3 regions of the Streptomyces sp. CB03238 genome follow, and region 1 is predicted to be linked to each of the others. Evidence: riboswitches for the same ligand, from Rfam matches in the RefSeq annotation. Region 1 holds a riboswitch; each other region holds the start of a gene.

What was found. A riboswitch is a leader RNA that binds a small molecule or an ion and turns the genes downstream of it on or off. The one in region 1 is predicted to bind cobalamin.
Region 2: another riboswitch for cobalamin. It lies ahead of BKD26_RS25085 (MFS transporter); the one in region 1 lies ahead of cobN (cobaltochelatase subunit CobN).
Region 3: another riboswitch for cobalamin. It lies ahead of BKD26_RS30005 (energy-coupling factor ABC transporter permease); the one in region 1 lies ahead of cobN (cobaltochelatase subunit CobN).

Annotation. Positions count from the first base shown of each region.
Region 1 covers NZ_NBCN01000007.1:595,457-605,620, forward strand. The annotation lists gene BKD26_RS39775 (VOC family protein) at 1-37, shown strand, start outside; gene BKD26_RS15900 (DUF397 domain-containing protein) at 34-237, opposite strand; partial or broken gene BKD26_RS41340 (XRE family transcriptional regulator) at 197-310, opposite strand; gene BKD26_RS39780 (hypothetical protein) at 654-842, shown strand; gene BKD26_RS40270 (hypothetical protein) at 911-2,386, shown strand; gene BKD26_RS15910 (SDR family oxidoreductase) at 2,389-3,255, opposite strand; gene BKD26_RS15915 (GNAT family N-acetyltransferase) at 3,269-3,961, opposite strand; gene cobN (cobaltochelatase subunit CobN) at 3,958-7,593, opposite strand; cobalamin riboswitch at 7,627-7,763, opposite strand; gene BKD26_RS15925 (cobalamin biosynthesis protein CobG) at 7,782-8,978, shown strand; gene BKD26_RS15930 (precorrin-8X methylmutase) at 8,975-9,622, shown strand; gene BKD26_RS15935 (precorrin-2 C(20)-methyltransferase) at 9,628-10,164, shown strand, end outside.
Region 2 covers NZ_NBCN01000014.1:80,317-90,480, forward strand. The annotation lists gene BKD26_RS25055 (NAD(P)-binding domain-containing protein) at 1-143, opposite strand, end outside; gene BKD26_RS25060 (aminotransferase class I/II-fold pyridoxal phosphate-dependent enzyme) at 136-1,359, opposite strand; gene galE (UDP-glucose 4-epimerase GalE) at 1,366-2,379, opposite strand; gene BKD26_RS25070 (hypothetical protein) at 2,376-3,068, opposite strand; gene BKD26_RS25075 (hypothetical protein) at 3,152-3,991, opposite strand; gene BKD26_RS25080 (condensation domain-containing protein) at 4,059-5,798, opposite strand; gene BKD26_RS25085 (MFS transporter) at 5,809-7,053, opposite strand; cobalamin riboswitch at 7,389-7,510, opposite strand; gene BKD26_RS25090 (amino acid adenylation domain-containing protein) at 8,131-10,164, shown strand, end outside.
Region 3 covers NZ_NBCN01000021.1:7,458-17,621, forward strand. The annotation lists gene BKD26_RS29970 (DUF5133 domain-containing protein) at 1-155, shown strand, start outside; gene dhaK (dihydroxyacetone kinase subunit DhaK) at 184-1,176, shown strand; gene dhaL (dihydroxyacetone kinase subunit DhaL) at 1,190-1,804, shown strand; gene dhaM (dihydroxyacetone kinase phosphoryl donor subunit DhaM) at 1,801-2,205, shown strand; gene BKD26_RS29995 (DUF2637 domain-containing protein) at 3,023-3,745, shown strand; gene BKD26_RS30000 (DUF1918 domain-containing protein) at 3,819-4,013, shown strand; cobalamin riboswitch at 4,184-4,429, shown strand; gene BKD26_RS30005 (energy-coupling factor ABC transporter permease) at 4,458-5,141, shown strand; gene BKD26_RS30010 (energy-coupling factor ABC transporter substrate-binding protein) at 5,138-5,515, shown strand; gene cbiQ (cobalt ECF transporter T component CbiQ) at 5,522-6,271, shown strand; gene BKD26_RS30020 (ATP-binding cassette domain-containing protein) at 6,268-7,113, shown strand; gene BKD26_RS30025 (hypothetical protein) at 7,183-8,193, shown strand; gene BKD26_RS30030 (hypothetical protein) at 8,196-9,359, opposite strand; gene BKD26_RS30035 (NADPH-dependent 2,4-dienoyl-CoA reductase) at 9,492-10,164, shown strand, end outside.

The DNA.
Region 1 (10,164 bases):
CGTCGAGCGCAGCCTCGCGGAACGGGACGCGTCCTAGACGGCGCCCTCGGCCGCCGCCCCGACGAACACCGCGAACGCATCTGGGGCGACCCGGAAGCCCGGCCCGTCGGGGCGCTTGGAATCCCGGACGGCGATGTGGGGGTCGAGGTCGGCGACCTCGACGCAGTCGCCACCGGTGTCGCCGCTGTAGCGGGACTTACGCCATTGTGCGCCCGTCAGATGCTGGTTGGTCCCCATGGCGTTCCTCCCGTACGCGGGCGATCAGCGCCGCTGACTCCCCCACGGAGAGGGCCGCAGCCTGCAAGTCCGCCGCTCCTTCGGGTGGTGCTCAGCGAGGCGGTGCTCCGCCAGGAGGTGGGGCGGCCGGCCGGGCCGGAACCAATGCGGCGGTTGGTGCCACATCACCAGGGCGTGGAGCCACGTAGTCCAGCGGCGGCGCGCTCGGGTGCAAGTCGCGGATGTGCGTCATGGTGGCCGAGCGTAATGATCACCCAACTGGCTGGCTCACGCCACGGCCTCGGTGTGAGCGCCCTGCCCACGGTGGGCGGGGCGTCCACCCCGGGGGGCGGCGGCCACGCGGCCACCATGAACAGCACGCCCACACCCGGAGCCTGTTGACCGTTTCGTCCGAGTTTATGGGGTACCCGTACCGTATGAAGACGCAAGCAGGGCCCAGCAGCGACCCCGTGCCCGGCATACCCGAGGTCACGGAGCCCCTTGACCGGCCGATCGCGATGAGGCGTGAACTCCGTGGACGTATCCGCCTGTACCAGGCCGCCGTTGTCGGTACGGAGCCCGAAGCGCCCGTGTGGGACGGCAACATCGTCCGGGGCGAGGACTGAGAGGAGCCGATGACCCGTTCGGCGGGTCCGGCCGTGCGGGAGGGCCTTGGCGCACGCACCGTGGGGGAGTGACATCGACAGGCAATGCGTACGTGTCCGGCCTCGTGGCGTTGCTCCTGGCCGCCGCCTCGGGATGCGCGGCCGACGCGGCGCAGCCCGAGGCGCCGCCCTCGGCCGTGAGCAGCGCCGGCGCTGCCGAGGCGACCGCCCCGCCCCTGCCGGAGCTGGCGTCCCGGCTTCAGGAGCACGTGGCCGCCGTCTGGCCGCGCACGTCGAGGATCTGGCCCGGCGCGGACTTCACCCGCCATGTCCTGCTGGTCTCGGACGGGCGGGGCGCGTGGGCGGTCGACAAGGACGGGAAGCGGGAGGTGCCGCTCGCGGATCTGGCGAAGGGCGGGGTCACCGTCCCGCCGAACGAGGGCGGCTTCGGGGCCGTGACCTGGGACGGGCGCCGGGGCATCATCGTCAGGCCGGCGCGCACGGCGGGTGTGGATCCCACCGGCTTCGACACGGCCGACGTGGCGGGACGCACCTTCGGGCTCGCGACGCACGAGCAGTTCCACACCTACGTACAGCAGGACAAGAAGGGCGGCTGGGTCTGGGAGTCGCTCCGTGCGCTGGAGGAGAAGGCAGAGGGCGGCGAGGACACCCGGGCCCAGCACTATCCGACGCGGACCGAGCCCCGGATGTACCGCGCGATGGTCTACAACAGCCTCCTCGCCGCCTACAAGGAGCCGGCCGAGCGCCGGAAGCACCTGGCGGCGGCCGCGCACTGGCAGCGGACCTGGGCGGCGAAGTACCCGGATGAGGCGAAGGCCCAGCCCATGCTGGACGCGCTGGAAGGTTCGGCGCGGTACTTCGAGTCGATGGCCGTGGCCATGGCGTTGGTGGAGGATCCCGACGACCCCGCCCAGGTGCGGGGCCGGCTGACCGGCACTCTGAAGCCGCTGAGGGCCGTGAACAAGAACTTCGAGCCGTACGCGGTGGGCGCGAGCGCCCTCTTCACCGCCGACGCCATGGGGCTGAACGCGCGGCAGGCCCTCGTCGAGGAGCCGGTGACTCCCCAGGACGTCGTCCTGAAAGGGGTCGTGCCCGCCGCGCAGTCCATGCCCCCGGACGTGAAGCGCGGCATCGAGGAGAGCGCGGCCGCCTCCGACAGGAAACTGGCGCCGGACATCGAGCCCTTCGTCGCCGGCATGAACGACAAGAGCAAGTGGATTCTGCTGGCTCCCCTGAGCGCGGCCATCAGCACCCTGGGCGGGTCGGGTTTCTACACCACGGACGAAGTGCCCCTCACCATCGTCCCCAAGGCCCGTCTGCACTTCAGGCTGCGCGGTGGAAATCTCGACATCGACGGCGTCACCGTCGCCGAGGTCCCCATGGAAGGACAGATCTACTTCGGGACCCCCCTCGACCCCCGGGACAGGACCGTGTCACTGAAGGGCAGGACGCTGACGCTCACGTCCCCTAGCCTGAAGGGGACGTTCACGGTGACGTCCAAGACGGACGAGGGGCAGCGTTTCCTCTACGCCCAGGAGCCGTGACGTCAGTCCAGGTGGGCGTACGAGCGGGGGTGGGCCGTGAGGTATTGGCGCAGCGTCATCGGGGCGTGGCCGGTGAGGCGGCGAACCGTGTCGGCGGCCGTGCTCATCTCGCCGGCGGCGATCGCCTCGTAGGAGGTGACCCAGCCGGTGACCTCCCAGTGCTCGGCGCCGTACCGGGCGCGGGAGGCGTAGGCCTCGGCGCGGGTCTCGGGGACGTAGGTGATCGTGCGGCCGGTGGCGCGGGAGAGTTCGGCGGCCGCTTCGGCGAGGGTGAGGGCCTCCTCGCCGGTGACGTCGTAGGTGGCGCCGTCGTGGTCCCCCTCACCCAGCAGGACCGCCGCCGCGACGTCCGCGATGTCCTCGTGGGCGACCGCCGCGACCCGGCCGTAGCCCGCCGGGCCACGGATGACGCCGTCCTCGCCGGTCATCGCGGCGAACCCGGCCAGGTACCAGCTGTCGCGCAGGAACGTGTGCGGGACGCCCTTCGCCTCGATGTACCGCTCGGTGTGCCAGTGGTCGCGCGCGAAGGTGAACGTGGCCTGCGGCGCGGCGCCCAGGAACGACACGTACACGATCCGCCCGACGCCCGCGGCGAGCGCCGCGTCGATCGCCGTGCGGTGCTCCTGGATCCGGTCGGGGCTCTCGTGCGCCGACACCAGGAACAGCGTGCCGGCGCCGTCCAGGGCGCGGCGCATCGCCTCGCCGTCCCCGTACGGCGCGGGCGCGGCCTTCACCGCGCCCGGCAGCTCCGGCAGCCGGGCCGGGTCGCGGCCGAGCAGCCGTGTCTTCACGCCCCGGTCGGCGAGGCGGCGGGCGACGCGGCCGCCGATACGGCCGCTCGCCCCGGTCACAGCGATCACGGAGGACATACGGCCGAGTCTGTCAGCCGTAGACCTCCGTGACCTCCAGCACGCGCGCGGTGATGCGGCCGTCCGGCGTACGCTCCGGGTCGGCCAGGTAGGCGCGGTAGGCGTCCTCCGACGGGAACGTCAGCAGGTGGACCTCCGACAGGCCGTCGGCCGTGCGCAGCCGCCGCTCCAGCCGGCCGCCGTGGCGCGGGAGGAGGGCGAGCGCCTTCTCCTCGTACGCCAGGGCGTCCTCGACCGCGTCCGCCGGATGGTCCAGCAGCACCGCCAGCCGGAAGAGGGGCGCGGCGGACGGCTCCAGGGACTTGTAGAAGTGGACGTCGACGTTCCCGCCGGGGATGCCCTCGGACCGGCCCGTCTCGACGTACCCCAGGCGCCGGTAGAAGGGCGGCGCCTGGAACGAGAACGACGACACGATCATGCGGTCGCAGCCGCGCCGCCGCGCCTCGTCCTCCGCCGCGCGCATCAGCTTCGTACCGAGCCCGGTACCGCGCTGGTCGTCCCGCACCCACAGCATGCTGACGCCGCCGAGGCCGCCCCACGTCCAGCCGGTGAGCCCGCCGACGATCTCGCCGGACTCGTCGTCGGTGGCCCGCACCGACAGTTCGGCCTCGTCGTGGGCGCCGGTGGCCGCGTTGTTGAAGGCGGTCAGCTCCTTGTCGAGGCGCGCGGACAGTTCCTTGTCCTCGCCGCCCACCGTGATGGTCACTTGTCCTCCAGGTCGCCCTCGGTCTCCAGGAACACCTGCCGCAGCTGTTCCAGGACGGCAGGGTCGGGCTTGGCCCACATGCCGCGCGACTCGGCCTCCAGGAGCCGCTCGGCGATGCCGTGCAGGGCCCAGGGGTTGGCCTCCTGCAGGAACGCCTTGTTCTCCGGGTCCAGGACGTACGTCTCGGTGAGCTTGTCGTACATCCAGTCGGCGACGACGCCGGTGGTGGCGTCGTACCCGAAGAGGTAGTCCACGGTCGCGGCCAGTTCGAAGGCGCCCTTGTAGCCGTGGCGGCGCATCGCCTCGATCCAGCGGGGGTTCACGACCCGGGCGCGGAAGACGCGGGAGGTCTCCTCGACGAGCGTGCGCGTGCGGACCGTCTCGGGGCGGGTCGAGTCGCCGATGTACGCCTCGGGGGCCGTGCCCTTGAGCGCGCGGACGGTGGCGACCATGCCGCCGTGGTACTGGAAGTAGTCGTCCGAGTCGGCGATGTCGTGCTCGCGCGTGTCGGTGTTCTTGGCCGCCACCGCGATGCGCTTGTACGCGGTCTCCATCTCGGTGCGGGCGGGCTTGCCTTCGAGGCCGCGCCCGTACGCGTAACCGCCCCACACCGTGTAGACCTCGGCGAGGTCCGCGTCGGTGCGCCAGTCGCGCGAGTCGATGAGCTGGAGGATGCCCGCGCCGTACGTCCCCGGCCGGGAGCCGAAGATGCGGGTGGTGGCGCGGCGTTCGTCGCCGTGTTCGGCGAGGTCGGCCTGCGCGTGGGCCCGTACGTGGTTGTCGGCGGCCGGCTCGTCGAGGGAGGCGGCGAGGCGGACGGCGTCGTCGAGGAGCCCGATGGTGTGCGGGAACGCGTCACGGAAGAAGCCCGAGATGCGGAGGGTGACGTCGATGCGCGGGCGGCCCAGCTCGGCGAGCGGGATGGGCTCCAGGCCGGTGACGCGACGGGAGGCGTCGTCCCAGACGGGGCGGATGCCGAGGAGGGCGAGCGCCTCGGCGACGTCGTCGCCGGCGGTGCGCATCGCGCTCGTACCCCACAGGGACAGGCCGACGGAGGTCGGCCATTCGCCGTTGTCGGTGCGGTACCGCTCCAGGAGGGAGTCGGCGAGGGCCTGGCCGGTCTCCCAGGCGAGGCGGGAGGGGACGGCCTTGGGGTCGACGGAGTAGAAGTTGCGGCCGGTCGGCAGGACGTTGACCAGGCCCCGGAGCGGGGAGCCCGAGGGGCCCGCCGGGACGAAGCCGCCGTTCAGGGCGTGGACGGCGTTGTCGAGTTCGTCGGTGGTGGCGGCGAGGCGCGGGACGACCTGGCGGGCGGCGAAGTCGAGGATAGCGGCCACCTGCTCGCCGTGGCCCTCGGCGACGGAGGGCACGGCGGCCGGGTTCCAGTCGGCGGCCTCCATCGCCTCGACCAGGGCGCGGGCCTTGGCCTCCGCCTCGTCGGCGGTGGTGCGGGTCGCGGCGGACTCGTCCAGGCCGAGGGCCTCGCGGAGGCCGGGCAGGGACTGCGTACCGCCCCAGATCTGGCGGGCGCGGAGGATCGACAGGACGAGGTTGACGCGCTCGGGGCCGGTGGGGGCGCCGCCGAGGACGTGCAGGCCGTCGCGGATCTGGGCGTCCTTGACCTCGCAGAGCCAGCCGTCGACGTGGAGGAGGAAGTCGTCGAACCCGTCGTCGTCCGGGCGGTCCTCCAGGCCCAGGTCGTGGTCGAGCTTGGCGGCCTGGATGAGCGTCCAGATCTGGGCGCGGATCGCCGGGAGCTTGGCCGGGTCCATGGAGGAGATCTGCGCGTACTCGTCGAGCAGCTGCTCCAGGCGCGTGATGTCGCCGTACGACTCGGCGCGGGCCATCGGCGGCACCAGGTGGTCGACGAGGGTGGCGTGGACGCGGCGCTTGGCCTGGGTGCCCTCGCCCGGGTCGTTGACCAGGAACGGGTAGATGAGCGGAATGTCGCCGAGGGCCGCGTCTGGGCCGCACGCGGCGGACAGGCCCGCGTTCTTGCCGGGCAGCCACTCCAGGTTGCCGTGCTTGCCGAGGTGGACCATGGCGTCGGCGCCGAAGCCGCCGTCGGAGGCCGGGGTGCCGATCCAGCGGTAGGCGGCCAGGTAGTGGTGCGAGGGCGGCAGATCGGGATCGTGGTAGATCGCGATCGGGTTCTCGCCGAAGCCGCGCGGCGGCTGGATGAGGATGAGGAGGTTCCCGCGCCGGAGGGCGGCGAGGACGATGTCGCCCTCGGGGTTGCGGGAGCGGTCGAGGAACATCTCGCCGGGCGGCGGGCCCCAGTGCTGCTCGACGTTCTCGCGCAGCTCCTCCGGCAGGGTGGCGTACCAGCGCTTGTAGTCGGCGGCCGGGATGCGGACCGGGTTGCGGGCCAGCTGCTCCTCGGTGAGCCAGTCCTGGTCGTGGCCGCCCGCCTCGATGAGGGCGTAGATCAGCTCGTCGCCGTCGCCGGACGCCAGACCGGGGACTTCTTCGCCGCCGAAGTCGTACCCCTCCTCGCGGAGTCGGCGCAGCAGCGCGACGGCGGACGCGGGGGTGTCGAGGCCGACGGCGTTGCCGATGCGGGAGTGCTTGGTGGGGTACGCGGAGAGGACCAGCGCCAGGCGCTTGTCGGCGTTCGGGATGTGGCGCAGCCGGGCGTGGCGTACGGCGATCCCGGCGACGCGCGCGGCGCGCTCGGCGTCGGCGACGTACGCGGGCAGGCCGTCGGCGTCGATCTCCTTGAAGGAGAACGGGACGGTGATGAGCCGCCCGTCGAACTCGGGGACGGCGACCTGGCTGGCGGCGTCGAGCGGCGAGAGCCCCTCGTCGTTCTCCTCCCAGGTGGAGCGCGAGCCGGTCAGGCACAGGGCCTGGAGGATCGGTACGTCGAGCGCGGCGAGGGCGCCCGCGTCCCAGGACTCGTCGTCGCCGCCCGCCTGGGCCTCGGCGGGCTTGGTGCCGCCGGCGGCGAGGACGGTGGTGATGACGGCGTCGGCCGTCCGCAGGCTCTCCAGGAGCTCCGGCTCGGGGGCGCGGAGGGAGGCCACGTACAGGGGGAGGGCCTGGGCGCCGGCGTCCTCGATGGCGTCGCACAGGGTGTGGATGAACGCCGTGTTCCCGCTCATGTGGTGGGCGCGGTAGTACAGCACGGCGACGGTGGGGCCGGTGGTGGTGCGCGCGGTCCGCTCCAGGGGGCCCCAGGTGGGGGCGGCGGCGGGGGGCTCGAAGCCGTGGCCGGTGAGCAGGACGGTGTCGGAGAGGAACCGGGCGAGGTGTTCCAGGTTGTCCGGGCCGCCGTGGGCGAGGTAGGCGTGCGCCTCGGCCGCGATGCCGATCGGGACGGTGGAGGTCTCCATCAGCTGGGCGTCGGGGGCCTGTTCGCCGGTGAGGACGACGAGGGGCTTCTCCGTCGCGCGGAGGACCTGAAGGCCGTCCTCCCAGGCGCGGATGCCACCGAGGAGCCGTACGACGACGAGGTCGGCGCCGCCCAGGAGGGCGTCCAGGTCGTCCAGGGGGAGGCGGGCGGGGTTGGCGAAGCGGTACTCCACGGGCCCGCCGGCCGCGCGGGCGCTGAGCAGGTCCGTGTCGGAGTGCGACAGCAGCAGGATCGTCGTCGCCTCGGGGCTGGTGGCGGGCGTGGTCGCGTGCGTCATGGCGTGCGCAGGCCTTCCTCGGGGTGTCCGCGCCCCGGGTGGTCGTAGGACGGCGGGAGTTCCTGACTCGTCCGGTTCGGCCGGACTCACAGTGGCGGGACCGCGCCGGATTCTCACCGGGCTTCCTCCCTAGGGCCCTGGGACCCTGTGCCGTCTGCATAGTAGAGGCTGCGCGTATGCTCGCCGCCATGCCGCCCAGCTCACCAAATCCCCAGGACCGGGGTGAAGCTCACATACGGGACCGTGTCCGCGACCGCGGTGACGCTTGCCCGGGTGCGCTGCGGCTGCACCATGCCGATGACGGCGCCCTGGCCCGCCTCCGCCTCCCCACCGGAGTGCTGACGTCCCGTCAAGTCCTGCTGCTCGCGGACGCGGCGGACCGCCTGGGCGACGGGCACCTCTCCCTCACCTCGCGCGGCAACATCGAGCTGCGGGGCCTCGGCGAGGGCTGCGGGCTCGGGCTGGCGGACGTGCTGCGGGAGGCGGGTCTCCTCCCCTCCGAACGGCACGAACGGGTACGGAACATGGTGGTTTCGCCGCTCGCGGGCGCGGAGGTGCAGGCGTGGGCCGCGCGCCTGGACGAGCTCCTGTGCGCCGAGGACTGGACGCCCGAGCTCTCCGGCCGCTTCCTGTTCGCCGTGGACGACGGGCGGGGGGACGTGGCGGGCCTGGCCCCGGATGTGACGTTGCTCGCAGCCTCGGGGGGCGGTGCCCTGCTGCGGGTCGCCGACCGGACATACCGCGTGGCGGCCGCCGACGCGCCGCGCGCCGCGCTCGCGGCGGCCGGGGCGTTCCTCGCGGCCGCCCGGGAGGCGGGCACCGGCGCGTGGCGGGTGCGGGAGCTGCCGGCGGGGCAGGACGTGGACGTGACGGGACACCTGCGGCGGGCCGGCATCGCGGCGGAGCCCGTACCGGACGCCGGCCTGCCGGCCGGGGGGCCGCCCGCGCCCGGCGTCATCGGCGACGGCACGGACTCCGTCGTCTCCGTCCTGGCCCGCCTCGGCCGGGTGACGACGGCCCAGTTCCGGGCGCTGCTGCCCGCGCGTGAGGTACGCGTCACCCCGTGGCGCGGTTTCGTCCTGCCGGGCCTCGCCGGCCGGGCGGCGGCCGAGGAGCGGCTGCGCGCCCTCGACGAGGCCGGGTTCCTCACCCGTACCGACTCCCCCTGGATCGGTGTCACCGCGTGCACCGGACGCCCCGGCTGCGCCAAGTCCCTGTCCGACGTACGGACGGACGCGCGGCCCCGCGAGGGTGAGTTGCCCGTCCACTGGTCGGGGTGCGCCCGCCGCTGCGGCCACCCGCAGGGCGCGTGGACCGACATGGTGGCGACCGGCGAAGGTGCGTACCAGCAGACCGTGGTGACCGTACAAGGATCGACGAAATGAGCGAGAGCAGAGTGTTCGACTACGAGAAGGACGGGGCGGAGATCTACCGCCAGTCCTTTGCCACCATCCGCGCCGAAGCGGATCTCGCGGGCCTGCCGGCCGACGTCAGCCAGGTCGCCGTACGGATGATCCACGCCTGCGGCATGGTCGACCTCGTCCGCGACCTGGCGTACACACCGGACGTGGTGGCCCGCGCCCGCGAGGCGCTGCGCGCCGGCGCGCCGATCCTGTGCGACGCGCAGATGGTCGCGAGCGGCGTCACCCGCAAACGGCTGCCCGCCGGCAACGACGTGATCTGCACGCTCTCCGACCCGTCCGTCCCGGCGCTCGCCGCCGAGCTGGGCACCACGCGCAGCGCGGCCGCGCTGGAGCTGTGGCGTGACCGCCTCGAAGGGTCGGTCGTCGCGGTGGGCAACGCCCCCACCGCCCTGTTCCGGCTCCTGGAGATGATCGGGGCGGGCGCGCCGCGCCCGGCGGTGGTGATCGGCATCCCGGTCGGGTTCATCGGGGCGGCCGAGTCCAAGGACGCGCTGGCGGCGTTCCCGGGCCTGGAGCACCTGGTGGTGCGGGGCCGGCGGGGCGGCAGCGCGATGGCGGCCGCGGCGATCAACGCGATCGCCCACGAGGCGGAGATCCAGGCATGACGGGCATGACGGGCACGAGCGGCAAGCTGTACGGCGTGGGGCTCGGCCCCGGCGACCCGGACCTGATGACGGTGGCGGCGGTGAAGGCCATCGCGGCCGCCGACGTGATCGCGTACCACTCGGCGCGGCACGGCCGCTCGATAGCGCGGTCGATCGCGGCGGAGCACATCCGCGAGGACCATATCGAGGAGCGGCTGATGTACCCGCTCACCGTCGAGACGACCGACCACCCGGGCGGCTACCGGGGCGCGCTGAACGACTTCTACGAGGAGGCGTCGGCGCGGCTGGCCGCCCACCTGGACGCGGGCCTGACCGTCGCCGTCCTCGCCGAGGGCGATCCGCTCTTCTACGGCTCGTACCAGCACATGCACAAGCGGCTGGCGCACCGCTACGAGACGGAGGTGATCCCCGGGGTCACCTCCGTGAGCGCGGCGGCCGCCCGGCTCGGGGAGCCGCTGTGCGAGGCCGAGGAGGTCCTGACGATCATCCCCGGCACGCTGCCGGAGGACGAGCTGGCGGCGCGGCTGGCGGCCACGGACTCG
Region 2 (10,164 bases), on a different contig from region 1:
GCCCGGACGAGCCGGACCTCCGGATACGGAGGTGAGGTGAGGTGCCGGCTCATCAGGGAGACGGACAGTTCCTCTCGCCGCAGAAGGTGCGGAAGGATTCCGCGGGTCATCAGGCCGTATCCCACGACGAGAACGTCAAGCATGGTGCGTCACCGCTTTCCCGTGTTGCCGGCCGGACCGGAGGATGTCCGCTCCGCGGACCAGTGCCGAGAGCGCTGTGCGCAGCAGGTCTTCCGGCAGCGCGAAATTCAGTCGGAGGTGTCCCGGGGCCGCGAACTCCGACCCGTCGGACATGGCGAGACCGACCCGGTCCCTGAAGAAGGCGGCCGGTTCGTCCGGTCCGAGCCCGCGCCAGTCGAGCCACGCCAGGTAGGTGGCCTCGGCGGGAAAGTGGCGGACGTCGGGCAGGTGACGGGCCACGGTGTCGGCGACGAGCGCGTTGTTGCGGACGAGCCGGGCGCGGACGGAGGCGAGCCAGGCGTGGGATTCCGGATGGTCGTACGCGGCACAGAGCGCCGCCACGCCGAGCCGGGAGACGGACCTGACGAAGAAGTCGGCCACCTGCTGCCAGTGTTCGGCGTCCTCGGGCGCCGAGAAGATGAGCTGGGCGCACTTCAGTCCGGAGATGTTCCACCCCTTGGACGCGGAGGTCGCCGTGATGGTGTGGGAGGCCGCGGCCGCGCTGATCGTCGCGTAGGGGATGTGGGGGACCGGGGCCAGGGTCAGCGGCGCATGGACCTCGTCGCTGAACACGCGGGCACCGTGACGGTCGACCAGCCGCGCCAGCCGGCCGAGTTCCTCGGCCGTGAAAACCCGCCCGGTGGGATTGTTCGGATTGCAGAGCACCACCAGGCGCGCACCCCGCTCGAGAGCCCGCTCGATTCCCTCCAGATCCATATGGTGGCCCGTATCGCCGGTCCTCGACGGAACCTGCACCACACGGTGCCCGAATAAGGAAGGAACGGTGAGCAGTGGCGCATATGCGGGTGTCGGGACAATTACCTCGGAACCGGCCGGGAGGAAGTGATGGAGAACCGCGCCGTATCCGGTGACGACATCACTGACGAATCCAATGGAATTTTCAGGTACGGACCAGTCGTATCCGTTCTTCATCCAGCGTACGACGGATTCGCGCGCCAGGCCGATACTGACGGGGTCGTTGTAGCCGAGCGTTTCGGCTCCCATTTCCCGTTTCAATGCATCATGAATCGGCCTGGCCACGCCGTAGGACATCTCGGCCACCCACGCGCCTATCGCGCCCGGATATTTCGCTGCCAGAAGTGACGTCGGACCGACACGTGACCGGATACCGGGCGGCGGAATCGCTTCTTCGATGGACAGTGGGTGGTCTGAATTCATGTCACCTTACGCCTGTGGATCCGTACCGATGATGGAATCGCGCTTGTCGAACCAGGTGAGGGAATCCCTGATGCCCTCTTCGAGGGAGTGGCGCGGGCGCCAGTCGAGCAGTTCGGCGGCCCGTTCGCCGCGGGAGAAGGCGCCGGCGCTGTCGCCGGGACGGCGCCCGGTCTCCACCGACGGCAGCGGCGCCCCCGTCACGGTCGCGAAGGCGTCGAGGAGCTCCCGTACGGTGGTGCCGGTGCCCGTGCCCAGATTGATGACCCGGTAGGTCGTACGGGGCTCGGACGGGAACAGCGAGTCGAAGCGGCGCAGCGCCTGGACGTGCGCCCGCGCGAGGTCCCACACGTGGATGTAGTCGCGGATGCCGGACCCGTCCCGGGTGGGCCAGTCGACGCCGGTGATCTGGAACGTCTCGCCCAGCCGGTGCGCCTCGATCATCTTGCCGAGCGCGTGCGTGGGCCGGCGTACCTGGAGTCCCGTGCGCATCTTCGGATCGGCGCCGATGGGGTTGAAGTACCGCAGGGAGACGATGTTCATCTCCCCGGTCGAGCTGATGTCCTCGAGCGCCGTCTCGAACAGGGCCTTCGTGCGGGCGTAGGGGCTCAGCGGGGCGAGCGCCGAGTCCTCGTCGACCGCGAAGTCCGTGCCCGTGGCGTAGATGGAGGCGGAGGAGCTGAAGATGAGCCGGTGGCAGCCGTTGCGGGCGAGGTGTCCGAGGAACGTGATCCCCTTGGCCACGTTCTCCGTGTAGTAGCGCAGCGGCTGGGCGACGGATTCGGGTACGACGATGAGTGCGGCGCAGTCGACGACGGCCTCGATGTCCGGATGGGCGGCGAAGATCTCATCGATGAGATTTCCGTCCGCGATGTCCCCCTCGAAGAATACCCGGCCGGCCGTGAATTCCTTCCGCCCGGTCACCAGATTGTCGAGAATGACGGGCTCGATGCCTTCGTCGAGGCAGGCGGAGGCGACGGTGCTGCCGATGAAGCCGGCACCACCGGCGATAAGGACCTTCATGAGCGCTCCCTATTGTCCGCGCGGGGTTGTCCGGGTGTGGACCGATTCTTCCCCGTCCAGGATTTTTGCAACAGTGTAGCGGACGCACTTTCCGCTTCATGGACGGTCGGGACAGGGACGCTTTTGGGCTCGTACAGACACCACACCATGGTTGGTTGCCAGATGTGCTTGACGTCGAGTTCGCTGTTCTCCTGGACGATGTCGAGCGATCCTATGCAGCCGTCCACGAGCCCTTCCACGGCCCATTGGACGGCGATCGGTTTGGCATTGACGTAGCGGGGCACGGCATGCGGTACGAATTTACGTGCGAAGGCCGCCGTGGCCGGGTGTATGGCGATGGAATCCACGGTGTCCAGGGAGGTGGCGCGGGCCCGGTTCACCGCGACGCACATGGGTTTGGTCGGGCTCTCCCAGGTGGCCACCAGACGTATCCGGTCGTAGTTCCGGAAGTGCATGTCCACCCAGCTGTCCACCAGGGTGTGTTCGTCACGCTCCACGAACCCGGCCGCGACGAGCACCAGCACGCCCTCGGACAGGCCCAGGTCCATGGCCGCGTTGAAGGAGTCTGCGAGCAGGACCCGGCCGAAATGGCGGGCCGCCTCCGCGTGCGCGTCCGTACCGGCGGGGCCGAGCGTGGCCACGGTCCCCGTCCGGATGTCCGGCGGATTTCCCCCGAGCGGACTCGGCATGTTCTTTCCCCCCGTATGTGCTGCTGGTTCTCCACCCGCCGGCCCTCCGGCCGGCGGGCATGGCCCCCGGTGAACGCTCCGGCTCATGTCACCGGGCTGTCCGGCCGCAGGATCCGCAGGGCCAGGCCCCGCGTCTCCTCGGCCGCCGCGAGGCCGATCCGGCCGGTCTCCACCTCGTGGCGGGCCGCGGAGCCGATGCCCGGCCAGTCGTCGGGCAGGAGGTGCCCGGCCGACACGATGTGGGCGACGGCACAGGAGGGGGCGCGGGTGCCGGCTCGGGCGCGGGAGTCGGCGTCGTACGCCGCCACGAGGTGGGCGAACCAGTCGAGGTACGTACCCATCAGGCTGCGGGCGACCTGGTTGACCGCGGGGTCCTCCACCGCGTCCGGGCCCGGGTCGCCCGCGTCCTGGGCGAGCGCGGTGCGGATCACCTCGAAGAGGTGGGCCTCGATCCGTTCCATGACCGCTTCGGGACGGCGCGCGAGGGCGTCCTCGCTCCACCAGTCGGGGAGTTGGGCACCCTCGTCGTAGGAACGCAGGGCGGCGAGCAGTTCAGCGGCGAGGGTCGCGGCGGTGGAGCGCTCCGCGTCGAACAGGAGAAGACGGGTGGCCGAGGTCAGTTCGGCGACGTGCCGGGCCGGCGAGGCCGACATGCAGTAGGCCAGGACCGCGTGGACGGCCCCCGGCACGTCTCCCGCCGCCTCCAGCGCCCGCCTGGTGTACGTCTCGGCGGTGAGGTCCCTGGGCAGCGGGCGTGCCAGGAGGTACCGCACGTCGAACCCGGCGTCCTCCAGGCGCAGGTCGGAGAGGGTCGCCTCGGGACGGTGCCCCGGGTAGTCGAGGACGAGGAGGACGGGCCGCGTGTCCGGCGTGGCCGTCGCCGTAGTGCCCTTGGTCGTCCGAGGGCTCGGAAGGTGCGCCATGAGCTGTTCCTGAAGTGTGGGTGGGGGGTTGGGTGGGGCCGGGCGGTGAGGAGGGGGTACGCGGCCGCTACCGGCCGGGGCCGGGCCGGGAGGTCCGCAGCAGGGTGGCGACATCGATGCCGGCCGGGTTCTCGGAGACCAGGGCCACCATCCGGGTGAACGTCTCCATGAAGGCCTCGGCGCGCTCGCTGGGCCACACCTCGCGCTCGTACTGGAAGAGCACGGTGGCGCCCACGGCGTCCTGGCCCGGGTCGTGCAGGTCGTGCACGTCCACCCGTACGGTCACGCCCGCCCGCAGGGCCAGCCGCGCATCGGCGACCGCGGGCTCGACGTCCACGCCGTGCAGCGGAAGGGGCGAGCCGTCCTCGGCGTCGACCGCCAGGTACAGCCAGGGGCGCCAGCGCTGCTCGAGGTCCCTGTTGAACTGGAGGTGCTCCAGCAGCAGCGGCAGCGGCACGGAGTGCGTGAGGCCCGAGGCGACGGACTGCTTCGCCGAGCGGACCACGTCGCCGACGGTCAGCTGTGTGTTGATGCGGAAGCGGTGGATGACCGAGGTCGCGAACCAGTCGACGTCGTCCTCCCAGCCCGCGGGCCTGCCGGACGTCGGGCTCACCATGCCCGGCACGGTGTGGCCCGCGTCGTCGAGGACGGCCAGCGCCAGGGCCGCGACGAACCCGCAGAACAGCGTCGCCGACTCGGCCGCGCATGTCTCGCGCAGCCGCCGCACGGTGGCGGCGGACAGCCGGCCGTGCACCTGGGCCGCGGTCGTCGGCCACACGTCAGGATCCCGCATGCCCGTGAGCCGGACCTCAGGCAGCGCCTCCAGCGGGTCGAGCCGGCTCCGCCAGTGGGCCAGCCGCTCCTCCAGTGCGGCGTGGTGCCGGCGCTTCTCCTCCTCCGCCCAGCAGCGCGGCGGGAGTTGCGGCAGTGCGGCATCGTGCGGTGCGCCTGTGACGCGGGCGTTGTACAGAGCCGCCAGATCCCGGAGCAGGATCGCGAAGGAGTCCCCGTCGCACACCAGGTGCTCGGCGGTGACCACGACCGTGGCCGCGTCCTCGCCGGTGACGAGCACCAGGACCCGCACCTTCGCCTCGGTGGCCAGGTCGAACAGGGCCGTCCGCTCGGCCGTCACCTCGTCCTCCACCTCCGCCTCGGAGGGCAGTCGCCGTACCCGGAACAGGCGGGAGAGGTCCAGCTGGTGGGCATCGAGCCGGTACGCCCGGTGCCGGCCGTGCCGGAGGTCGAGCTCGAAGACCGTACGCAGCGCCTCGTGCCGTCCGACGAGCGCGTGGCACGCGGCTTCGAGGCCGGCCGGGTCCAGAGGCCCGTGGATCCGGAACGACGTGGAGACATGGTGCGGGATGCGCGCCCCGACGGAATCGGCGTCCCGCTGCAGCCTGCGGAGCTGACCGTACGACAGCGGTACGGGCCGGCGGCCCGGAGCGTGCTCCGGGGACGACTCGACGTATCCGCCGGTGGCGCGCGTGTCATGGACGTCCAGTGGGTCACCGGTGGCCGGTGTCGATGCCGCGGCGGCGTCGCGCAGGCGCGCGTCGATCCGCGCGGCCAGGTCGGCGAAGTCGGCGGCACCGAAGACGTCCTGGATGTCGACGGCACCGTCCCCGGGCAGCGCCTTCACCAGGCGCATCACCAGACGCCCGGCCCGCACGGAGTCCCCGCCCAGGGCGAAGAAGTTGTCCGACGCGTGGACCGGATGGTGCCCCAGTACGTCCGCGGCCTGGGCGCGGACCAGGTCCTGGACGGCGGTCGCGTCAAGGGTGCCGGGACGCGGTCGTTCTGCGTTCACGTGCGTGTCCTTAGGGTTGGTCCGGCCAGTCGGCGCGGCGCAGCTTCCGGGAAACGGTCGCCGCGCACAGGGGGATCACAAGAACCAGGCAGAGGAGCCCGATCGCGGTGTGGTGCGAGAGGTGCCCCAGCAGCAGCCCGGCCGCGGCACTTCCGAGCGGACCCCCTACGGCGAGGACGGTGAAGCTGCCGGAGATGACCCGCCCACGGACGGCGTCGTCCACCTGCTGGAAGACGATGACGTCGATCAGTACGTACAGGGCCGGCTTCCCCAGCGAGATGAGGAAGAGCAGGCAGAACACGCTTATCGGGGAGGCGGGGAGCAGCAGGGCGGCCGTCACCAGCAGGGAGGTCCACACGACACCGAGCAGGAGCACACCCGGGCGGAACCGGCGGTGCAGCCGGGTCACCAGAGCCGCGCCGGTGAGGTAGCCGATGGCCTCACCCGACAATGCCAGGCCGATGGTGCGTGCGTCGACGCCCTGCCGCTGGAAGTGGTTGATGAGTATCAGGTTGAGTGCGGCGAAGATGAAGTTCTCGATCGTCATCAGCCCCGTGACGGCGCGCAGGACCGCGTCCCTCCAGACGATCCGGGGGCCGACCGTCGCGCCCTTGAACAGGACGGACGGCTTGAGCGGGCCTGGCTGCTGCCCGGTCGCCGGCAGCCGGGTCAGGAAGGCGGAGCCCATCGACGCCACGTAGCAGGCCAGCACGGCGACGAAGGGCTGGACCGGTCCCGCCGCGAACAGGAGCCCGGCCAGCGGCGGCCCGGCGAGCATGGCGATGTTCACCCGTACTTCGTCCTGGCTCAGGGCCTGGCGCAGTTGCTCGGGCGGCACGATGGAGCGCAGCGCCAGGCGCCGTACGGGCATGCCGATCGCACCGGAGACGCCGAGCACGGCCGCCGCCGCGAACAGCCCGGCGACGCTCGCTGCGCCCGTGGCCACGGCGACGAGGACGGCCGCGGTCGCCAGTGTTCTCAGCGCCTCGGAGGACAGCAGGAGGTTGCGCCGGCTGAACCGGTCCGCGAGCGCACCGGCCGGTATGCCGAGCAGGACGGCCGTGGCGGACTGGGTCGCCGCGAGCAGTCCCGCCTGCAGGGGCGACCCGGTCAGGGACAGTGCCAGGAGGGGATACACCAGGAGGGACATCGACGTGCCGATGGCACCGACGGTGGTGCCCAGCCAGTAGCTCTGGAACCTCCAGTTGCGGCGGAGGGGAACGAGAGCGGGTGGTGGGGTCGCGAGGTCGGTCATGGTCGATGGCCTGCCCTCGGGAGCCGGGGAACGAGCAAGACGAACAGCCCCTTCCGGGCGGGTGGTTGACAGGACGCGTCCCCAACGCCGCGCGCGCCCGGGGCGGCGGGCACGGTGGGCGCGGTGTGTGTGTCGGTGGAATGCGTTCAACGAGGCATTCGCCGACCCATTCGCCGAAGCTTTCGCCGGCCGGGCAGGCAGGCAGGCGCTCCGGACTCGGATGGTTCCGGTCTCAGATCACGGTGAGCAGGTGCGTCGCGAGATGCGCCGGTGGCGTGTACTGATGGGTCGTGCCATGTCGAAATGCCTCCTTCAGGGATCTCCACGTCCCCTAAGCGGTCGGAAAGAAAGGCGGCAGGTCAGTTCCTGACTGTCAGGCGGAGCCTGAGTCACAGTGGCGGGACCGTGCCGGATTCGCACCGGCTTCCTGGGCCCTGCCGCCCCGGTGAAGTTGTGTGTTCGCTCGACGCAGTCCAAAGACCGTGAACCCGAAGGGAGTTGGCGGCGATGGAGCGTCACCCTACACGGGTGGAGGCCGCGTCAATCGGCTTGCCGTACCCCTGGGGCGGCAAGCCTGCGCGAGCGATGCCAATGCGGCGTCTTCATCGTCGTTTCCCCCGAAACGGTGGTGTGTACGTGCGGAGCGGTCCTGGTCGACCGATGGTCGGTCGGTCCGGTCGGGACGTGCGACCGCTGTCGGCGCCTCCAGCACGAGCCCGGCGCTGATCGAAAACGTTGCACACTCCCGCCGGATTGTAAAGCGCATGTGACGTCGCTCGCTCAAAGCCCTTGCCACACACGCGTGTTCGAACCATCTGCTAGGGTCCGGCGGGTGTGCCGGGGGCGAGCCGGCCACCATGAACTGTGCGATGCGTACTGCGCGGAGAGCCGGCTGTCATCAGCCGCACCCGCAGGCACACCCGTCGCAGCGCGTTCCTCCGTACCGCCGTCGCTCACGCCCATGGCGAGCCCGACCGGCGTGCGTATCCGTAGCCGCGGACCAGCCGTAGTCGTAGCCGTGTCCCTGTCTCCACCCGCATCCCTGATCCGCCCCGTCATCCAAGGGAGTCCCCCACCATGTCGTCCTTCGTCGAACGCGATGCCGTGGAAGTGGTCGTGGCAGCACAGTGGTTCCGCGTCCTCGGTTCGACGCCCCCGTCACTCGACACCAACTTCTTCGACTCCGGTGGCAATTCGCTGGCCGCTGCACGCCTGACCACGGCACTGTGCAAGGCGTTCCGTACGGACTTCCCGGTGCAGGTCGTGTTCGACGCCCAGACGTTCCGGGGCATCAGCGACTGGATCCGGCGCGGCGTACCGGCGTCGGGCAAGCGGCTCGTGACGCTCAACGAGAAGGGCGCCGGAGCGCCTCTGCTGCTCCTGCCCTCGGGCGGGGGCGGGGTCATCGGTCTGCAGCGCTTCGGCGGGGCGCCGTTCGACCGCCCCGTGTTCGGGCTCCAGGCGCGGGGGCTCGACCCGCGCGACGGCCTGCCCTTCACGGTCCTGGACGAGATGACGGCCGACTTCGTGCGCGTCGTGGAGGAGTCCGCGCTGCCCCGCACCCTGCACCTGGCCGGCTACTGCTCCGGTGGCACCTTCGCCTACGAGCTGGCGCGCGAGCTGCGCGCCCGGGGCTGGAACGTGCTGTCCGTCTCCCTGTTCAACACCTCGCTCTACCGTCGGCCTCTCGTCCTCGAAGAGCTGATCCAGCAGCGCCTGGCGGGCATCGCCGCGGCCACCGGCCTGGAGGTGCCCGCGGGCGAGCTGGACGCCGCCCAGGTCTTCCACGCGCTGAAGGACAGGAGCGAGGACATCCTCGAAGCGGACCTCGCCTCCTTCGAAGCGCGTCTGCGTGTGTACGGATCCCTCTGGACGGCCGTCACCGGCTACCGGCCCCGGCTCCAGGACATCCCGGTGCGTCTGTTCGCCACGCCGGACCGCTACCACCCCGACGACGTGGCGCTGATGGGCGAGGACGACCGCGACTGGTCGGAACTGGGCTTCCGTGACTTCCGCGCGTACGACGTCGAGGTGAGCCACCGCGACATGCTGCGCCACGACCCCACCCTGCACGCCATCGAGCGGTCGCTCGCGGAGCTCGACGCGGCGGCGGACCCGCGGGGCCCCGGCCGCCCCTCCCCCGTGGGCGAGTCCGTACCGTCCGCGGCGACGGCCCTGGCGGACCTGCTCCCCGACCCGGCGGAGGAGGTGGGTCCGGACACGCTCCTGGCCCTGGGCCACGGGGAGGAGCTGACGGACACGGACACCGACACCGTGCCCGTCCACGTACGCGTCACCGAGTGGATGCGGACCCACCCCGAGCGCGTGGCCGTGAGCAGCGGTGGCGCGTCGGTCACCTACGGGCAGCTCGACTCCTGGGCGACCCACGTCGCCACCGGACTGGCCGCGGCCGGCGTCACGCGCGGACACCGTGTCGGCGTCCTGGCCGAGCCCTCCCTGGCGATGGTCGCCGCCGTGCTCGGCACACTGCGCTGCGGCGCCGCCTACGTGCCCGTGGACACCGCCCACCCCGACGCGCGCATCGGCTCCGTCCTGACGGACGGCGGTGTCACCGCCCTGGCCGTGACACCGCTGACGGCGTCCCGCGCCGTCGCGCCCGGTCTGCCGCGGGTGCTGGTGCGGGGCAGCTGGACGGAGGAGGACCAGCTCAACCGGCCCGACGAGCCGCGGGCGACGCCCGCGTCGTACGAGGACGCGGGACCCGAGGACACCGCCTACCTCATCTACACCTCCGGCAGCACGGGCGAGCCGAAGGGCGTCCTGGTCGGTCACCGTGAGCTCGCCGCCTCGACCTCGGCCCGCCGCACGGTGTACCCGGGCGAGCCGGTGTTCCTCCTCGTGTCACCGCTCGCCTTCGACTCCTCCGTCGCGGGGATCTGGGGCACCCTCACGGCCGGCGGCCACCTGGTGGTCGCCACCTCGGAAGAGGTACGCGACCCCGGCCTGCTGGTCCGGCTCGTCGCCCGGCACGGCGTCACCCACCTGCTGTGCGTACCGTCCCTGTATGCCGTCCTGCTCGACGCGGCCGAGCACCTGGGCCTGGACGCTCTGCGCTCCCTCGGCACGGTCACCGTCGCGGGTGAGCCGCTC
Region 3 (10,164 bases), on a different contig from region 1:
GTGAGCCGGCATGGCAACGAGAGCTGGAGGACGTCACCTACACGCTGTGTGTGGTGACCGGAAGCCGCTCGATCGCCGACGCCCTCGCGGCTGCCGACGCGCTCCTGGCGAAGCCCGCGGCATCAGGCACCACAGAAACGTCCCTGGCGGCTTGAAAGGCCACGGCACAACTGGGAGATACCGTTGAGAATGCTCATCAACGTGCCCGAGAGCGTCGTCGCCGACGCCCTGCGCGGCATCGCGGCCGCGCATCCCGAGCTCACCGTGGACGTGGAGAACCGGGTCGTCGTACGGCGGGACGCGCCCGTCGCCGGGCAGGTGGCGCTGGTGTCGGGGGGCGGGTCCGGGCACGAGCCGTTGCACGCCGGGTTCGTCGGGCCCGGGATGCTGGCGGCGGCCTGTCCGGGCGAGGTGTTCACGTCGCCGGTTCCGCAGCAGATGGTGCGCGCGGCAGCCGCCGTGGACAGCGGGCGCGGGGTGCTGTTCGTCGTCAAGAACTACACCGGTGACGTGCTGAACTTCGAGATGGCGGCCGAGCTCGCCGAGGACGAGGGCGTGCAGGTCGCCAAGGTCCTCGTGGACGACGACGTGGCCGTGTCCGACAGTACGTACACGGCCGGGCGGCGCGGAACCGGGGCGACGCTGTTCGTGGAGAAGATCGCGGGCGCGGCCGCCGAGGAGGGCGCGCCGCTGGAACGGGTGGAGGCGATCGCCCGGCGGGTGAACGCGAGTTCGCGGAGCTTCGGCGTGGCGCTGAGCGCCTGCACCACGCCCGCGAAGGGCAGCCCGACGTTCGACCTGCCGCCCGGCGAGCTGGAGTTGGGCATCGGTATCCACGGCGAGCCGGGCCGGGAGCGGCGGCCGATGATGACTTCACGGGAGATCGCCGACTTCGCGGTGGACGCCGTGCTGGAGGACCTGAAGCCCGGCGGGCCGGTGCTGGTCCTGGTGAACGGCATGGGCGCGACACCTCTTCTGGAGCTGTACGGGTTCAATGCCGAGGTCCAGCGCGTGCTGGGCGAGCGGGGCGTCGCCGTGGCCCGTACGCTCGTCGGCAACTATGTGACCTCGCTCGACATGGCCGGCTGCTCGGTGACCCTGTGCCAGGCCGACGAGGAACTGCTGCGGCTGTGGGACGCGCCGGTGCGGACCGCCGCGCTCCGCTGGGGACGGTGAGACGGTGACGGCCATGCTGGACGCGGACTTCTTCCGGCGCTGGATGACCGGCGCGGCCGCCGCCGTGGACCGGGCGGCGGACCGGCTCACCGAGCTGGACTCGGCCATCGGTGACGCCGACCACGGCGCCAATCTGCAACGCGGCTTCGCCGCCGTGGTCAAGGCCCTGGAGGGCGAGCCGGCCGGGACGCCGGGGGCCGTGCTCACGCTGGCGGGGCGACAGCTGATCTCGACCGTCGGCGGTGCGTCGGGTCCTTTGTACGGGACGCTGCTGCGGCGCACCGGCAAGGCGCTGGGCGACGCCGCCGAGGTGGCGCCCGTGCAATTGGCCGAGGCGCTGCGCGCGGGCGTGACCGCGGTGGCGGAGCTCGGCGGGGCGAAGGCCGGGGACAAGACGATGCTGGACGCGCTGGAGCCGGCCGTCGAGGCGCTGGCCGAGTCGCTCGGCGAGTCGTTCGCGGCGGCCGCGGAGGCGGCGGACCAGGGCGCCCTCGCGACCGTACCCATGCAGGCCCGCAAGGGCAGGGCGAGCTATCTCGGTGAGCGCAGCATCGGGCACCAGGACCCGGGCGCCACGTCCTCGGCCCTGCTGATCGCCGCCCTCGCGGGGGCGGAGGGGCCCCGGTGAGCGCCCGGGTGGGCATCGTGCTCGTCTCGCACAGCGCGGCGGTCGCGTCCTCCGTGGCCGATCTGGCCCGGGGCCTCGCGGGCGGCGGGGTGACGGCGCCGGTGGCGGCGGCGGGCGGCACGCCGGACGGCGGGCTCGGCACCAGCGCGGAGCTGATCACCCAGGCGGTGACGACGGTCGACGGCGGGGCGGGCGTGGCCGTCCTGGTGGACCTCGGCAGCGCCGTCCTGACGGTGAAGGCCCTGCTCGCGGAGGGCGACGAGCTCCCCGACGGGACCCGGCTGGTCGACGCGCCGTTCGTGGAGGGCGCGGTGGCGGCGGTGGTCACCGCGTCGGCGGGCGGTGACCTGGACGCGGTGGCGACGGCCGCGTCCGAGGCGTACGGCTACCGCAAGGAGTGAGGCGAGGCGCTGCCGAAGAGGGGCGGCGGCCCCTGGCCTCTCCCGCACGCGGACGGAACGGTGTCCCGCGCACGGCCAAGACGCTCGACGACGTCCGTGACCGGCGGACTCGGCCCACACCGCAGCGCGGCCCGGTTTCGGCCGGTCAGGGTTTCCGCTGCGCTCGCCACTTACAGGAGAAGCGGCTTTTCCGGCGCAGAATATGACTTGCCGGAAGGTGATTCATCATTCCAACGGGCGTTCCGCCCGGCTCGTTGGTCGACCACGAGCGACAAAAGGGCGAGTTACTGGCGTGTCCGAGACACGCCACAGTCCGATAAAAGACCCGTCGAAGCACCCATATGCCCCAATGGCGTCACCCGAGTGACGCGCATCCGGATCATGATCGAAGGCGTTAGGGGGACTATGACCACCGCACCAACACCTGTCTCGTCTCCTCGCGGCTTCCTCGGAGGAGGTTGGGACAACCGCCCTCGGGCCACTCGGGCAGGTAAATGGACATTGACCCAGAGGTTCGGCGCATATCCCGTCGGCAAAAGCGCGACTTTGCACAATGACAGCCAGTGCATCGAATTGCATTACTCCTCCTCGGTCCTGGAGGACTTCTTGATGGCGATGAGCCGCATTCAGGCCGAGTTCGACCGCCGATCACAGGCTCTTGAGCCGGTCGCCGTCCACGGCGGCGAGTTCCCGGGACAGCGCTGTCATGTATGAGACGCACAGTCGCCGGGACCAGCCCTCTTCTCACTCACCGTCGGATTTCCCCACCCCGCCGTCGCCCGAGAGCCGGCCCTATCGTGCGGCCGGCCGTCAGCCGCTGCCTCCCCTGGGTCCGCTGGACCCGCTCTGGGACCCGGCGGAGGAACTCGCCTGTCTTTTGCAGGAGTCCGTGCCTCCCGAGCACGTCGACGCGTTCGCGTCCGCGGTACCGGTGCAGGAGACCGCCCATGACGCGTTCGAAGCCGACCACTCACTGGCCGGCCTGGAACAGATCACCGCCCAGCTGTCACCGGTGCGGCCCCCCACCCCGAGCCACCGCCGTGTCTCCCCGAGGAAACGCGCGCTCACTCCCCTGCAGACAGGGAGCTTCTTCACTGCCGCGCTCGCTGCTGTCATCGTCTCCATGGTCAGCGTCTACGGCGGCATGGTCACCTACGACCCGTTGCGCCACGTCGCCGAACCGCGCACTCCCCGCCATGTGGTCGGCTGGTGGCCTCTGCTCGTCTACGGCCCCTGGATGGTCGCGTCCCTCTCCATTCTGAGAGCGGCCCTCCACAGGCGCCGCGCGGCCCATTCCTGGTGCGTCGTACTGCTGTTCTCGACCATCGCCGTCATACTCTGCGTGGCGCAGGCCCCACGGACCATCACTGATGCGGCCGCAGCCGCCCTGCCCGCCGTCGCGGCGCTGGCCTGCTTCCAGCAACTCGTCCGCCAGATCACGCTGACGCGCCCCCCTCGCCAAGCAGCGCCCCGGCACCGCAATGTCACACCCTCACCACCCCCACCACGGCGCGAGGGATCGACTCCTCCGATCCAGTGACACCGTGCATGCGGCCATGCCGGCGCGGGGATTTCCTCCCGCGACCGGAACCGAATCGGCAGGAGGCACGATCATGCAGGCCAGCGTGGGTGACAGGCTGCTCGTCCATGGACGGATCGTCGGGCAGGGCAACCGTACGGCAGAGATCATCGAGGTGCTGGGGTCGGACGGCACGCCGCCTTACCGTGTGCGCTTCGAGGACGGGCACGAGACCATCATGTCGCCCGGCCCGGACACCGTGGTGAGGCACTTCCCCTCCCACGGCTGAGGCTCTCGAGCCGTCTGCCGCACCCGAAGGCCCTGCCGGGACGTCCCGGCAGGGCCTTCGGGCTGTCCGGGCGGGCGAGCACCGTCTTGGCCCGGCCAGGCTGCGCCCGGCCCGTCGTGGCCCGGCCCGGCCGGCGCCGGCCGGTGCCGACCGGACGCCCGCGCTGGTGCGCGGGTTGTGATGTACCTGGTCAACGCACTACTGTCACAGGGCCTTGGTGTACGGGAAACCGGTGCGGTACCGGTGCGGCCCTCGCCACTGTGATCGGGAAGTCCGGCTCCACTCCCTGGGAAACCACCCCGGGAAAGCCACTGGAACACCGCGGGAGACCGCGGGGTCCGGGAAGGCGGAGTCGCGGCGGCATACCCCATGCCATCCCGTCAGCCAGGAGACCGGCCAAGGCGCGTTGTCCATCCACGAGGTGCTGGAGAGGGTCTCCCAACCATGCATATTGCCGAGGGGTATCTACCCCCTGCACACGCGGTCGCCTGGACCGTCGCGGCCGCTCCCTTCGTCGCCCACGGCGTACGGGCCCTGACCCGGGAGGTCAAGGCCCATCCCGAATCGACTCTCCTGCTCGGTGCGTCCGGTGCCTTCACTTTTGTCCTGTCTGCCCTGAAGATTCCGTCGGTGACGGGCAGTTGCTCGCACCCGACCGGTACGGGACTCGGCGCGATCCTGTTCCGGCCGCCGATCATGGCGGTGCTGGGCACCATCACCCTGCTCTTCCAGGCGCTGCTGCTGGCACACGGCGGCCTGACGACCCTGGGCGCCAACGCCTTCTCGATGGCGATCGTCGGCCCATGGGCCGGGTTCGGGGTGTACTGGCTGCTGCGCCGCTTTGACGTGCCGCTGATGGTCAGCGTGTTCTTCGGGGCGTTCGTCGCCGACCTCTCCACGTACTGTGTCACCAGCGTGCAGCTGGCGCTGGCGTTCCCCGACCCGAGCAGCGGTGTCGCCGGTTCGCTGGCGAAGTTCGGCTCCATCTTCGCGGTCACCCAGATTCCGCTGGCGGTCAGCGAGGGCCTGCTCACCGTGCTGGTGATGCGGCTGCTGACGCAGTCCAGCAAGGGCGATCTGGCCCGGCTCGGCGTCCTGCCGATGAAGAAGGAGGCCGTGGCCCGATGAGCCGTAACGCCAAGATCAATACGCTGCTGCTGCTCGTCGTGGTCGCGCTCGCCGTCCTCCCGCTCGCGCTGGGGATGGGTGACCACAAGGAGGAGCCGTTCACGGGCGCCGACGCGCAGGCCGAGACGGCCATCACCGAGCTGAAGCCGGACTACGAGCCGTGGTTCAGCCCGCTGTACGAGCCTCCGTCCGGCGAGGTCGAGTCGGCGCTGTTCGCGCTCCAGGCCGCCATCGGGGCGGGGGTGCTGGCGTACTACTTCGGGCTGCGGCGCGGGCGCCGGCAGGGCGAGGCACGGGCGGGCGTGGACGCGGGGCCGTCGGGCCCCGACGCAGCCGAGGCCACCGGGGCCGGCGGCCGGCAGCCCTCCGTCTAGCCGCCGATGCTGCCGATCGACGCGGCGGCGCACAGCAGTCGCTGGCGCCGCCGTCACCCGTGCGAGAAGGCCGTGCTGGGCTTCGGCCTGACGGCGCTGGCCGTGTGCCTGCCGCCGTGGCCGGGCGCCGTGCTCGTCGCCGCCGCGACCCTCGTGGTGCTGCTCGGCCCGGCCGGGGTCGCGCCCCGGCAGCTGTGGCGGGCGTGGCGCATCCCGCTCGGCTTCTGCGTGACGGGCGCGGTTCCGCTGCTGTTCCAGGTGGGTGGGACGGGCGGGTTCATCACGCCGGCGCCGGACGGGCTGGTGCACGCGGGGCAGTTGCTGCTGCGTACGTCGGCGGCCTCGCTCGGCGTGCTGCTGTTCGCGTTCACCACGCCGGTGTCCGACGTGCTGCCCCGGCTGGTGCGGGCCGGGGTGCCGGCGCCGGTCGTCGATGTGGCGCTGGTGATGTACCGGATCAGCTTCCTGCTGCTGGACGCGGTCCGGCGGATCCGGGAGGCGCAGGCGGCGCGGCTCGGGCTGACGAGCCGGGCAGCCACCTGGCGGTCGCTGGCGGGCCTGGGCGCGACGGCGTTCGTGCGCGCCTTCGACCGGGCGGCGCGGCTCCAGACGGGGCTGGCCGGGCGCGGTTACGTCGGAACGCTGCGGGTGCTGGTACCGCAGGTGGCGGTCTCCGGGCGGTTCCTGGGCGCCAGCGCGGCGCTGCTCGCGGGTCTCGTCGCCCTGACTCTCGTACTCGAAAGGTTCCTGCCATGAATCGTGACGCCGTCGTGGAACTGGTCGGTGCGGGATACGCCTACGAGGACGGCCCCGCCGTGCTGCGGGGCGTCGACTTCACCGTGCCCGAGGGGCGGTCCATCGCGCTGCTCGGCCGTAACGGCAGCGGCAAGACCACGATGCTGCGGTTGCTGAGCGGCGGGCTGCGGTGCGCGAGCGGGCAGTTGCGCCTGGAGGGGCGGGACGTGTCGTACGACAGGGCGGGGCTGACCCGGCTGCGTACGACGGTGCAGCTGGTCGTGCAGGATCCGGACGACCAGTTGTTCGCGGCGTCGGTGGGCCAGGACGTGTCGTTCGGGCCGATGAACCTGGGGCTGACGGAGGCGGAGGTACGGGAGCGGGTGCGCGAGGCCCTGGAGGCGCTGGACATCACGGCGCTGGAGGACCGGCCGACGCACCTGCTGTCGTACGGGCAGCGCAAGCGGGCCGCTATCGCGGGCGCCGTCGCGATGCGACCCCGGGTCCTCATCCTCGACGAGCCGACGGCCGGCCTCGACCCGCACGGCCAGGAACGGCTGCTGGCGGTCCTGGACCGGCTGCGGGCCTCCGGGACGACGGTCGTGATGGCCACGCACGACGTGGACCTGGCGCTGCGCTGGGCCGACGACGCGGCGGTGCTCACCCCGGACGGCCTCCGCACCGGCCCGGTCGCCGAACTGCTGGCGGACGGCGCCCTGCTGGACGCGGCACGCCTGCGCCGCCCGTGGGGCATGGCGGTGGCGCGTGTGCTCCGGGAGCGGGGCCTGCTGGGCGCGGAGGAACCGGGCCCGCGTACGCCGGAGGAGCTGGAGGAGTGGGCTTCGGCGGTACGGGGGGCGTAGGGCCGGTGCCGACGGTCGGCGAGTAGGGTCCCACCGTACGGTTGTGGTGGTCGACGGGGGCGGGGGACGATGCGGCGCTGGGTCAAGGTCTCGGTGGCGGCCGCGGTGGTCCTGGGCGTGGGCGGCTACGTCGCCGAACCCTACGCGCAGGACTGGATGCTCGCCCGTGACGCCTGCGACGGGGCCCTTCCGCCGGACGCGGTGGAGCAGCTCACGCCCGATGACGCGCATCTGCTCGACGAGACGTCCCGCCTTCACGAGGGTCTCGGCTCGTACACGTGCCGCCTCACCGCCGAAGGCGGGGCCAGGGACGACGGGCGGCTGGTCGTCGGCATGGAGGCCTACACCCGGCGGGACGACCAGGACCGGGAGTTCATGAGCATGTTCCCGGAAGAGGGGTTTTCGCCACAGGCCCCGCTGCCCGAGGGGCTGCCCGGGTTCATCGACAAGTACCACGACATCAACTTCCTCTTGCCCTGCCCGGAACTCGCCAAGGACGCCGGGGGCAGGCAGCGCGAGCTTCTGGTACGGATGTCGCTGGGCCGGGAGGCCAACCACGGGGTGCCCGGCGCCGCGTACCGGACGGCCGTGGCGCTCGCGAACGGGGCGTCGGACAGGCTCGGTTGTGGTGCCGAGCCGCTCAAGGCACCGACCGGTGGCGCCGTACCGCCCGACCCCGAGGACGACGTGGAGACCGTGCCGCTGTCGGAGTCGAAGGGCACGGCGTGCGGGTGGATGGCTGGGGCCGGGCTACCTCAGGATCAGGGGCTGCGGGTCGCGGCAGGTGTGAACGACGCCGCCCCCACGGGGCGCTGCGACCTGACGGACAGGGACGGGGAATCGGTGGTGGCCCTGGCCGCCTGGTACGGGGACTGGAGCAACCGTCTCACCTCGCGGCACGGGGTGCGGCACTCCATGACGGCCACCGCCCGCTGCGACGGCGAGGCGGCCAACTTCGCTCTCGGCGCGTCGTCCGACGACATTCCGGGCGTCGGCAAGGCCGTACAGCGGCGGCTGCTCAAGGAGTTCGCCGAGGACCAGGTACGCCGGCGCGGGTGTTCGGACCTGCGGTTCTTCTGACGTCAGAACGTCAGCCACAGTCCCAGGACGTACGCGTCGTCCATCATCTGCCGCATGGTGGTGGCGCGTTGCGCCGGTACGCCGCGTTCCTTCGCCCACCGGTCCAGCACCGTGAACAGCTGGTGCCGTCCGTCCATCGGGTCGCCGCTCAGCGGCCCCGCGACCGGCCGGTCCGCGATGTCCCCCATGGGCGGGCGGGTGTCCAGCTGCCGGGACGCGGGGCGGAACGCCCCCCGGGTGTGTTCGCGTACGGCCCTGTCGAAGGCGGCGAGGTCGGGGATCGTTCCCCTCCTGGCGTGGTCGGCGCGGTGCTTCATCAGGCTGCCCACGCGTTCCGCCAGGTCCCGGAGGTCGAGGTCCACCGAGCCCGTGGGGCCCATGTCGCCGCGCGAGGGGCGGTACGCGGGGTCGCCGCCCTGGCGTGTCAGCCGCTCCAGGTAGTACGCCAAGTAGGCGCGCTCGGCGTCGTACAGGACGGCGAACGCCTCCGGGTCCTTGGCCAGTTCGGCGACCAGTGGCTCGATGTCGGCGTCCGCTTCCGCCGCCCGGTCGGTGTACGGGAAGGCGGCGTGCGCGTCGCCGGAGGTGAGGAAGTCGCCCAGCCAGGCGTTGCCTTCCGGCTTGGGCAGGCTCTGCTGGGCGGACACGGCGGGGAGCGGCACGTCGTCGTACAGCAGGTCCTCGCGCGCCGCGTCCTCGATGTACTCGGCCACCATCCGGGCCACGCCCGGCGCGAGCCCCTCCGGGAGTTCCTCGTCGTCGAGGGCCGCGGCCACCGCGTAGGCGCTGCGGGCCTGTGCCAGGGTGTGGGGCTTGCCGGGACCGGACGAGCGGGTGGCGGCTTCGACGACCCGGCCCAGGACGCGGGCGCCGTCACCGCACAGCCGCTCGTGGACGAGCAGCTTCCTCACGGTCCCGAGGCGGGCCAGGTCGTCGCCCGGGTCGAGGGCCCTGGTGGCGGCCGCGGGGTCGTCGGCGAGGGTTCGTGTCGAGGCGGGCAGCGGCCGGCAGGGCTCTGCGGCGGCTTCGTCGGAGTCGGTGCGGGTCAGGGGCACCGCCAGCCCGGCCGCCAGTACCACCAGGGCGGCACCGGTAAGGATGAGCCGGTGCTTCCCCAGCCGTCGGAACCCGCTCGCCCGCCCGCTGTCGTCTCCCCCCTCACGCATCCCGGCAGCCTAGCGAAGCGCAGGTCGGCCACGTAGCGCAGGTCACGTCCCGATCCTTATGCAACTTGTTGCACAAGTCGTCCGGCGTCGTCTACAACTGGTGCGACGACATCGCGCGAGGAGGCGCCCCCCATGACTGCGACCCCGGCCCCGGCCCCGTACCCGCACCTGCTCAGCCCCCTGGACCTGGGGTTCACCACCCTGCCCAACCGGGCGCTCATGGGGTCCATGCACGTCGGGCTGGAGGAGGCCGAGAACGGCTTCGCGCGCATGGCCGCCTTCTACGCCGAGCGCGCCCGGGGTGGCGTCGGGCTGATCGTGACCGGGGGCATCGCGCCCAACGACGCGGGCCGGCCGTACGAGGGCGGGGCGAAGCTCACCACCGATGAGGAGGCCGCGAAGCACCGCGTCGTGACGGACGCCGTGCACGCGGCGGGCGGGCGGATCGCGATGCAGATCCTGCACTTCGGGCGGTACGCGTACCACCGCGACCTGGTCGCGCCGAGCGCGCTCCAGGCGCCGATCAGCCCCTTCGTGCCGAACGAGCTGACCGACGCCGAGGTCGAGCGGACGATCGAGGACTACGTACGGGCCGCGGAGCTGGCGAAGTCCGCCGGGTACGACGGGGTCGAGATCATGGGCTCCGAGGGCTACCTGATCAACGAGTTCATCGCCGCCGCGACCAACCACCGCACCGACCGCTGGGGCGGTTCGTACGAGAACCGCGTCCGCTTCCCGCTGGAGATCGTGCGCCGTACGCGGGAGCGGGTGGGCGAGGACTTCATCCTGATCTACCGGCTCTCCA